3 regions of the Rossellomorea sp. GCM10028870 genome follow, and region 1 is predicted to be linked to each of the others. Evidence: riboswitches for the same ligand, from Rfam matches in the RefSeq annotation. Region 1 holds a riboswitch; each other region holds the start of a gene.
What was found. A riboswitch is a leader RNA that binds a small molecule or an ion and turns the genes downstream of it on or off. The one in region 1 is predicted to bind cobalamin.

Region 2: it holds a riboswitch for cobalamin, as region 1 does, so the genes downstream of both, ACFQWC_RS11270 (acyl-CoA thioesterase) here and ACFQWC_RS04895 (ABC transporter substrate-binding protein) in region 1, are expected to answer to the same signal.
Region 3: it holds a riboswitch for cobalamin, as region 1 does, so the genes downstream of both, ACFQWC_RS21405 (hypothetical protein) here and ACFQWC_RS04895 (ABC transporter substrate-binding protein) in region 1, are expected to answer to the same signal.

What each region holds. Positions count from the first base shown of each region.
Region 1 is NZ_JBHTGN010000001.1:932,278-935,539, forward strand. Features, by position in the region: gene msrA (peptide-methionine (S)-S-oxide reductase MsrA) at 43-582, opposite strand; cobalamin riboswitch at 883-1,084, shown strand; gene ACFQWC_RS04895 (ABC transporter substrate-binding protein) at 1,221-2,183, shown strand; gene ACFQWC_RS04900 (FecCD family ABC transporter permease) at 2,146-3,204, shown strand; gene ACFQWC_RS04905 (adenosylcobinamide amidohydrolase) at 3,201-3,262, shown strand, end outside.
Region 2 is NZ_JBHTGN010000002.1:73,451-76,712, reverse strand. Features, by position in the region: gene ACFQWC_RS11275 (helix-turn-helix domain-containing protein) at 1-560, opposite strand, end outside; gene ACFQWC_RS11270 (acyl-CoA thioesterase) at 875-1,348, opposite strand; cobalamin riboswitch at 1,496-1,684, opposite strand; gene ACFQWC_RS11265 (flotillin family protein) at 1,887-3,262, shown strand, end outside.
Region 3 is NZ_JBHTGN010000006.1:181,166-184,427, forward strand. Features, by position in the region: gene ACFQWC_RS21400 (ABC transporter substrate-binding protein) at 1-743, opposite strand, end outside; gene ACFQWC_RS21405 (hypothetical protein) at 764-1,285, opposite strand; cobalamin riboswitch at 1,453-1,639, opposite strand; gene ACFQWC_RS21410 (hypothetical protein) at 1,771-2,103, shown strand; gene ACFQWC_RS21415 (DUF2584 domain-containing protein) at 2,144-2,386, opposite strand; gene ACFQWC_RS21420 (alpha/beta hydrolase family protein) at 2,414-3,214, opposite strand.

The DNA of each region.
Region 1 (3,262 bases):
GTTTTTTTCATTCTCGGGGAATGATACATTTTTTTAAAGCCCTTAAGCTTTTGGGTTATCCCAATGACTCTCAATAAATTCGTCACGACCGGATTTCGCCCGGTCTTGTTTATATTCATCGGGATTCTTTTTGTAGAACTTTTGATGATATTCTTCTGCCTGGTAGAAGGTTGAGGCAGGTAGGATCTTTGTGACGATTGGATTTTTGAATCGTCCACTTTCTTCTATTTCTTTCTTCGAGTTTTCTGCTAATTGTTTTTGATGATCATTGTGATAGAAAATAGCTGTGCGATACTGGTCACCGCGATCATGGAATTGTCCTCCGTCATCAGTCGGATCAATTTGCGGCCAGTATAGTTCTAATAATCTTTCATAGGGAAAGAGAGCAGGGTCGAAGGTAATTTGAACAGCTTCATAATGTCCGCTGTTACCGGCTTTGATATCCTGATAGGTAGGGTTTTCAAGATGGCCCCCTGAATAACCTGATACGACGTCAATAATACCCGGTAGTTCATCAAATGGTTTTACCATACACCAAAAACAACCCCCGGCAAAAGTAGCGAACTCTTTCTTTTCATTCATTGCGAAAACCTCCTATACATATGCCACTCTAAAGTAGTAAAGCAATAGCTTGAAAAAGATTCTATCATGAAAGGGAGGAAGCGACAATCAATTAGCATCAAAGCTTCTTTGCCTATATGGTTTACTATAAGTGGGCAATTGATAAATCACATAAGCCAAAGCTCTTTTCCTATTCTATAGCCCAGGCATCAACATGCATTATAGAGGTAGATTCAATCATTCTGCAAATTTCCACAAATTCATAAAAATCAATTCACTAACGATGATAACTTGTGTATAATTCATGTGAACGGAACAATTACATATGATACGAGATTAGGTGAAGCGGAAGTTTCGGTAGCAAACTTTTAGCTTCATAATAGGGAAGTTGGTGTAATTCCAACGCGGTCCCGCCACTGTAAATGGAAGTGCGCTGTATGAATGCCACTGTACTAATAGGTATGGGAAGGTGCAGCAAACATTGACCATGAGCCAGGAGACCTGCCTAATGTCTTTCGCACCAAATCTACGCGGATAGAAAGGTGTAATGTGCATGTTTGACGGTATGGAAGCCATTTTTGCATCTTACACAACATCTCTAGTCCCACTAGAGGTGTTTTTTTGTCTGACAATAAGTTCAATTCACAGGGGGAAAAAACATGAAACACTTCAAAATCATTTTCGCACTATTATTATCTTTAGGGATCCTCTCAGCATGCGGTGCTGATGGTGAAAATGTAGAAAAGGGAAAAGGTAATGGAGAAGTCACTAAGGGACAATCTGATTTCCCTTTGTCGGTAAGCGACGCTCTTAGTAATAAAGTTACGCTGGAAGAGCAACCTAAGCATATTGTTTCATTGATTCCAAGCAACACAGAAATCTTATTCGAGTTAGGGTTGAATAAGGAAATTGTGGGGGTTTCAGATTTTGATAATTATCCAAAAGAAGCGGCGGAGAAAGAAAAAATAGGTGGAATGGAATTTAACGTTGAGAAGATTATCAGTCTGAATCCGGATTTGGTTCTCGCTCATGAGTCCACTGCTGTTTCGGCAGAAGAGGGGTTAGAACAGCTTCGAGGTGCAGGGGTAAAGGTATATATCGTACGTGATGCCCATAACTTTGAGGAAGTATACACCACGATGGAAAACATCGGCACATTGGTCGGCAAGAAAGATGAAGCTGAATCCATCATTTCGGAGATGAAAGCTGATCTAGAATCCATTAAGGAAAAAGTCAGTGGTGTCTCCGAAAAGAAAAAAGTGTATATAGAGGTGTCACCTTCGCCTGACATATATTCTACAGGTAAAAATACATTCATCGATCAAATGCTATCACTTGTAAATGCCGAAAATGTGATGAGTGATCAAGAGGGATGGATCCAAGTAAACCAGGAAGCAGTCATCGCATCAAATCCAGACATCATCATTACAACATATGGTTACTACAGCGAAAATCCTAAAGAACAAGTGATGGGCCGGGAAGGATGGAAAGACGTGAGTGCTGTGAAAAATGAGGAAGTTCATGACGTACATTCTGACCTGGTCACACGTACTGGCCCAAGACTGGTTGAAGGAGTAGAGGAAATTGCAAAGTCGATCTATCCGGAGTTATTTACAGAATAAAATATGGATAACATACGGATTGGCAGTATCGTTTTTACTATTCGCTCTTCTTGCCGGTATATCGATTGGAACCATTCCGGTGCCGCCGAAGGACATTTTGTACATCGTCGGAGCTAAATGGTTAGGATACCATTTACCAGAAGAGATTGATCCGATGTTTACAAACATTGTCTTTTCAATTAGATTACCCAGAGTATTATTGGCACTTTTGGTTGGAAGCTCCTTAGCAATCGCAGGAGCTTCTTTTCAAGGACTTTTGCGCAACCCGCTGGCGGATCCGTATACATTGGGTGTGTCTTCAGGAGCATCAGTCGGAGCTGTTATTACATTGTTTTTTAATTGGAGCATTCCGTTCATTGGTAAGTTTACGCTTCCTTTTCTCAGTATTCTTTGTTCGATTATTACCGTGTTCCTCGTATTATGGTTTGCGCAAAAAGTTGAAAGAACAATGAAGGTAGAAACAATCATATTAACAGGAATTATTTTCAGCTCTTTTTTAGGGTCCTTTATTTCCTTAATGATCGCCCTAACTGGAGAAGAATTAAGGCAAATCATTGGTTGGCTTCTTGGAAGTGTATCCATGAGAGGGTGGGATTACATTGCGATTATATTCCCGTTTTTCCTTATTGGAGTGATTTTGTTGTTTTTTAATAGCAAGGAACTGAATGGCATGAGTTTTGGTGAAGAACAAGCCCATCATATCGGGATATCCGTACAAAAGAGAAAACTGCTCATCTTAATTGCAGGAAGTATCCTGACAGGAGCGGCTGTCGCCGTTTCAGGTACGATCGGATTTGTTGGTCTTGTGGTCCCTCATTTTCTACGGAGGATGGTAGGGCATGATCATAAGCATTTACTTCCTTTGTCTATCATAGTAGGCGGAGGCTTTCTCGTTCTGGCGGATCTTATCTCGAGAACCATCATTGCACCCACAGAACTTCCAATCGGAGTGATAACATCCCTAATCGGTGCCCCCATGTTTGCTTATATTCTCCTAAAGAAAAGAGGTCTTTCATCATGATTGATATAAACGGGGTGACTGTTGGATACAACGATAAAAAAATCGTGGAAGACATGAA
Region 2 (3,262 bases), on a different contig from region 1:
GCTAATGCCAAATGAAAATAATATTCGGAGTTCGGATATTCATCGTCAATCTGTTTCAATACATTTATGCAAGTGTTAAATTGTCTTGTTGAATGATAGTAGATCCCTTTGACATGAAGTAATAAATTTTGTTCGAAAGGGGATAGAGGATAGTTTTTGTTTTCGAACATGCCCAGGATTTCCTTGGCTTTTCCATGCTTGTTCAAAAATAAATAATATCTTGCCAGGAAAAGGTTGTATTGAATGATGAAGTCAGATAGAAACCTTAAAGGTTCCTTTTCGATTTCACCTTTAAGTTGATGGATGTCATTGGTTCGAATCATAATAATTGCATCATTCCATTCAGATAATTTAGCCTGTAACGAATGATACCGAGAACGTTCGACTTCCATATTGATTCCAAGCTTCCTTGCCAGTAAATCAGTAATTTCACTGGAATACTCTGTGATCCCTCTTTCGATTTTACTTAGATGTGTGGTAGAGCAGATCCCCTGTGCAAGCTGCTCTTGAGTCAAACCCGAATCTTCACGATGAAATTTAATTAATTTACCTTCGATCATACTACACCCCAAATGAACTATTTTATTATCCATTATAGGAAATATTTTCTCGGTATTCTATAGGTTTAGAACAAGACGGAGGTCTGAAGGCAATAACATCCAAATCGCATCTCTATACTGTTTTTCTCTTTTCTTCCTAGAGTTGATCCTGTACTTCTTTCACCAGAAGAAGGAATCCTGGATGACTTCCCGCTCTAAAACCAACCCCGTTTTCATTCCAATTTGGATCAATAGACTAGCCCTTATAAACACTCAAAGCCTAGAGAAGCTCTGAGTGTTCTTGTTTATTAGGAGAGTTAGCAATCAGGGACTTTTCACAAAATAAGCGCACGATTTTTTCTATGCTCTTTTCGCAAAGGAGCCGTATTGAAAAGCCTCGATTCTTCTTCCGTCTTTGGTATGACTTTTGGTACCGGCTTGGGCTTACCATTTTCATCAACGGCGACCATCGTCAGGAATGATTCAGTCGTCAGGGTTTTGACACTCGTTACAAGATTCGTAGAGTAGACCTTTACATATACTTCCATGGATGTTCGACCTGTAGACGTAACGTAGGCTTCCAGACTTAACGCATCACCGACCGTTGCAGACGACAAAAAGTCGACGGAGTCAATCGATGCCGTGACGACGACTGAGCTGGAGTGCTTCATTGCTGATAGTGCCGCAATTTCATCAATATAGGAAAGGACTTTCCCTCCAAAAATCGTTTGCATATGATTGGTGTCCGGTGGCAGTACCAATTTTGTTTGTATGGTTCGTGAACGTTCTACCGAATAAGCTTGTTCCATTTTCTCATCTCCCAGTTTAATTTCTGAAATAAAAAAAAGCATCTCCCTTTGAAAAGAAGATGCGGCTACTTCAAGCGGACGTCCAGAATCCTGTGATTCCTCATTTGGCTCATATAGCGCAACACCCTCCTATCTCCCGTAGGAACTCTGTGTTCTTCTCAATTGGCAGGTCTCCTGGCTCAGCGTCAACAATTTCATATTCCTTCCCATTTCGATTCGAAACAGTGGATCCATACGAAATCTCAGCTTTACAGTGGCGGGACCGCGTTGGACTTTCACCAACTTCCCTTTTAAGAAGATGACCTGATCATCTTCACCAATGAGCAATGTTTAAATTGTGAACGCTTTTATTTTATCACAGGAATGAGAAGTAAGGTCTTTATTTGGTAGGAATTATTGTATTAAAATTAGAAAATTTACCTAAATATTGAAACTTTTCTACAACCCTTCCGTAGATAATATTGTAGCTAGAAGTTTTATAAAATAGTGAATCAGTTGCTCGACTGATTTATAGAAAAGTTTGAGAGGGGTTGTCAGAATGCTAGGATCATTAAGTATTATCGGATTTTTCATGTTCTTGATTCCTGTTCTGGTTATTGCAGCTATTGCAGGAATCGCGTATTATTTCTGGATGAGGTTCCGCTATCGTACAGCGAGATCCAACCAGGCACTGATCATTACCGGACCGAAACTGGGGGATCCTGAAAAGGAAACGAATATTTTCACCGACCAGGAAGGGCGTTCCATGAAAATCATCAGGGGTGGAGGGTACAGATTAAGACGTTTCCAAACATCTACACCTGTTAATCTTACATCCTTCCAATTAAAATTATCGACACCGAGAGTTTACACAAATGGCGGAGTACCAATCGTTGCAGACGCAGTGGCCATGGTGAAGGTGGCAGACACATTAAACGGAATTGCGAACTATGCCGAGCAGTTCCTAGGTAAGGACCAAAAAGAGATTGAAGATGAAATCATTGAGGTACTGGGAAGTAATCTTCGTGCGATTCTTTCTAAAATGACGGTTGAAGATATCAACAGCAACCGTGAAAAGTTTAACGCTGACGTATCTGAAATTGCTCAGAAGCAGCTGGATCTTATGGGCTTCAAAATTACGTCACTCGGGCTAACGGACATAAGAGATGCTGACGAAGAAAATGGATACTTAAAAAATCTTGGTCGTCCACGTATCGCCGAGGTTCGCAAGCAAGCTGAAATTGCAGAAGCAAACACCGAGCGTGAAACCCGTATTCACCGTGCCCAAACCGATCAGGAAGCGAAAGAGGAAGAATACAAGCGTCAAATTACCATTGCCCAATCGAAAAAAGAGAAGGACATCAAAGACGCAGCCTTCAAAGAAGAAACAGAGCGGGCAAGAGCGAAATCCGAACAGTCCTATGAGTTGGAAAAAGCCAAACTTACAAAGGAAGTGAAAGAGGAAGAGTTAACCCTTCAATTCCTTGAACGTGAACGTGCCGTTAAACTTGAAGCAGAAGAATCAAAAGTTCGTAAAACGAAAGCCGACGCCGAATACTACGAAACCACTCGTAAAGCGGAAGCGGAAGCTCGCAAGGCTGAAATTGACGGGGAAGCGAAAGCCAAGATACGCAGAGAAGAAGGTTCTGCTGAAGCCGATGTTATCAGAGAGCGAGGTAAAGCGGAAGCCGAATCCCGTAAACTGCTGGCAGAAGCAATGGAGAAACATGGTGATGTCATCATTACCGAGAAACTAATCGAAATGCTGCCTGTTTTCGCAGAGAAAATTGCTCAGCCTCTTAACAATATTGACTCTGTTAAAATCATTGATTCCGGTAATGGCCAGGGAGTTCCTTCCTTTGGGAAAAGCATCACCAGAACGATGCTTGATATGCAGGAACCGTTACGCGAAATGACTGGCATCGATGTAGGTGA
Region 3 (3,262 bases), on a different contig from region 1:
ATCATATTAGGGTTCCGTTTAATGATTTCTTCTTCGCCTACTTTCACCCAGCCTTTTTGATCTACAAAAATATTCTCGACCCCTGCCGTTTCAAGTATTTCCTGCTGAAACGTTTCTGCTCCTGCTGTATAAATATCAGGGGAGGGACTGATTTCAAAATATACTTGTTCTTTTTCCTTTAGCGTGCTTACTTTTTCTTTCACATCTGAAATCTGTTGCTTGATGCCGTCTACCAATTCGTTCCCCTTGTTCTCTACTCCCATTACCGTTGCAATTTGTTCTATATCCCCATAAACATCTTCAAAGGTTTGGGCAGATTGAATGACGAATACGTTTAATCCCGCTTCCTCAAGCTGCTTCACTCCTGCATCATCTCCAGTGGTATAAGCAATGACAACTTCCGGCTTTAGTGCAATGACCTCTTCCGCATTGACTGTCATGGAATCCGACACTCTTTTAATCTCTTTCGCTTCCTCTGGATAGTTGTCGTATTCAGTTGCCCCGATTACCTTATCTCCTGCTCCTATGGCAAAGAGAATCTCTGTGTTACTCGGCTGTAAGGAAATAACGGTTTCCGGCACTTTCTCAAAGTTAATCTCTTCTCCCCTGTCATCGATGACAGAATAAGACTCATTATCAGACTTGACTTCCTTTGTGGATGTTACTTCTTCCCCATTGCTGCACCCTGCGAAAACAACCAGGATGAATGATAATAGTAAACTATTTAACCATGACTTTTTCATATTTCATCTTCCCCGCTTCTCTATATTTTGTCTTTATACGATTTACTCACAAAAGGAATTTCTTCAATCCCTTCACATTTATTCACATACACGGCCATCACAAACAGGACATTTGCCAGTAAATGAGCGTATTTAAATAGAATATTTTCCACTTTCATCTCAGTACTGACTTTATGTAAGGCACGGACGGACTTTTTTGCTTCACTGCGACAGGTATGAAGCGTACATGCGGCTGTACAGCCTTGAGGAAGGACAAAGGTTTGGATACGCTCCTCGACTTCCGACACATAACGATCGTACATTTGGCTCAATTTATTCAAGTCGTCTTCCTTGATGGCTGTCATTCCCCGGACCGAACCATTGAGGTGGTACGCCATCTCAGCTAAATATAGTAAATCGTCCTGAACTTTCGGTAAGTGCTCCGTCATTGATGACGCGAGTCCAATTTTAGTCGACAGTGAATCGGTCCGGATCTCAAAATCCACGGTTGAAACAGACTCACGCATATAGGGATAACATAAATAGCGGAAATCCTTTGCCATATGTAAGTTCCTCCTTTCTGAATGATGTTTGTGAAGCACCTATCGTATCTTCCGGGAGGTTTAAATAAACACAAAAAAACCACCCAAGAATATTGGCCGGCAGTTGTCATCCATATGAAAAAAGAGATGCTAAAAAGCCGCACCATACCCTTAACTTCCGAAGAGCATAATACGATGGAAAAAAGGCAGGTATCCTGGCTCGTGCGTCAGCCTACTCTAAGAACCTTCCCATCTGAATGATCAAATAGTGGTTTTCTTCTTATTTCGTCAGCACTTACAGTTGCGGAAACAGCTTCGGATTCACACCGAATTCCCTTTATGCTAAAGATCAGCACCTAATTTCTGCGTGGGTTTATTCACTTAAGGAACATTATACCACTTTATCCATATGAAAGATGATGAAGTTTTGCATAAAAAAACAAACATGTTGACGTACAAGCTTGAATATCTTTTGAGTATGTGAAGAAATGATAAGGAGGAAAAACATGAAGCGATTGATTGTTTTGCTATTATGCGTATTTTTGTTAAGTGCATGCGGAGACAAAAAACCTGCATCCCATGAATTATGTGGATACGGGGATATGATGGTGGTGAACAAGAAGGAATATGTGAAGGTCCCTGTGGAGAAGAAGTTGGTTCTGGATGAAAAGCTTGGATCTATTAAAGAAAAGATTGATAGTCAATATCACCCCGAGAATGATTTCTCGGCAAATATACTAAAAAAAGGGACACCCATCTATAGCGTGAAAGATCACAGCAATTATCTAATCGCCCAGACAGAGGATAATCGTTATATTTTATATGAGGAAATCAACTAAAAAGGAGGGCTGTAAGCAGATGTTTACAGCCCTCCTTTATTTAGTTCGTGGAATTCAAGGAAATCAACCGATACAGGATCGTCGTTTTCTCATCCATCCACTCCATCTTTTCGATACTGCCGTAACCACTCGGGTCACTGTGTTTCGTTTTTCTTACCTCTATCGGAATATGCATAGGGTAAAGGCGATATCCGTCCTTTTGCAGTACGAACAGATTCTCTTCTTTCCTCACTTCTTTTCCTTTTGTCACGATCATCGTGTTTAACTCTAAGCCCATGCCCATTTCGCTTGACCTCAATCCTTTTTGTATTTAATCATACACCACTGTCTTTTGATTTTTCATCCAGGTGCATAGCATGGAGACGATTTGTTGGTTCTTTCGTGGAGGGAAGTAATGTGTAAACTCTTTAAAGTATTGGGACGACACAGATTTATTCAGCTCATTCAGTCGTTTTTCTAATCTATATGCATGCTCAACTGAAACGTTCTGATCCTTTTCACCATGAATGATCAAAACGGGAGCTTCCAGGTTTTCTAACTCATATAGGGGCGTACGCCATTCATATCTTTCCGGAAATTTATTGGGACTTCCCCCTATGACTCTTTTCATCATTCTCCTGAGATCCTTCCGTTCGTCATATGTTAAGAACATATCCGAAACGCCTCCCCATGTAACAACAGAGGTAACGTCCCTGCGCTCCACGCCTGTCAGTAACGCCATTACTCCTCCACGGGAAAAGCCAAACACATGAATCCGGTTATGGACCACCCTGTGATAGTGTTTGAGCAATTCAACACCGGAAATGGCGTCTTCACGATCATCTCCAGCAAAATCTTCTTTTCCCTCTCCGCCAAGGTTTCCTCTGTAATAAGGAGCAAAAACAATGAATCCGTGAGAAGCAAATTGAGCGATTCTCGCCGGCCGGACCATTCCGACGCCTTTGATCCCCCCTCTCAGATAGAGGAACCCATCATACTTTCCACCTCCGACAGGTTCAGCCAATAAGCCTCTCACCCGGAGACCTCCGGATAGATAGGTAATTTCATATAGTTCCACATGTGGATTAGGTGAAGGAAACAATGTTTTCTTCACAATCGTTCCGTTTTTCATATTCTCTTCCTTTCAAAACGTGCATTGGGTATTCACACATTTTTTATA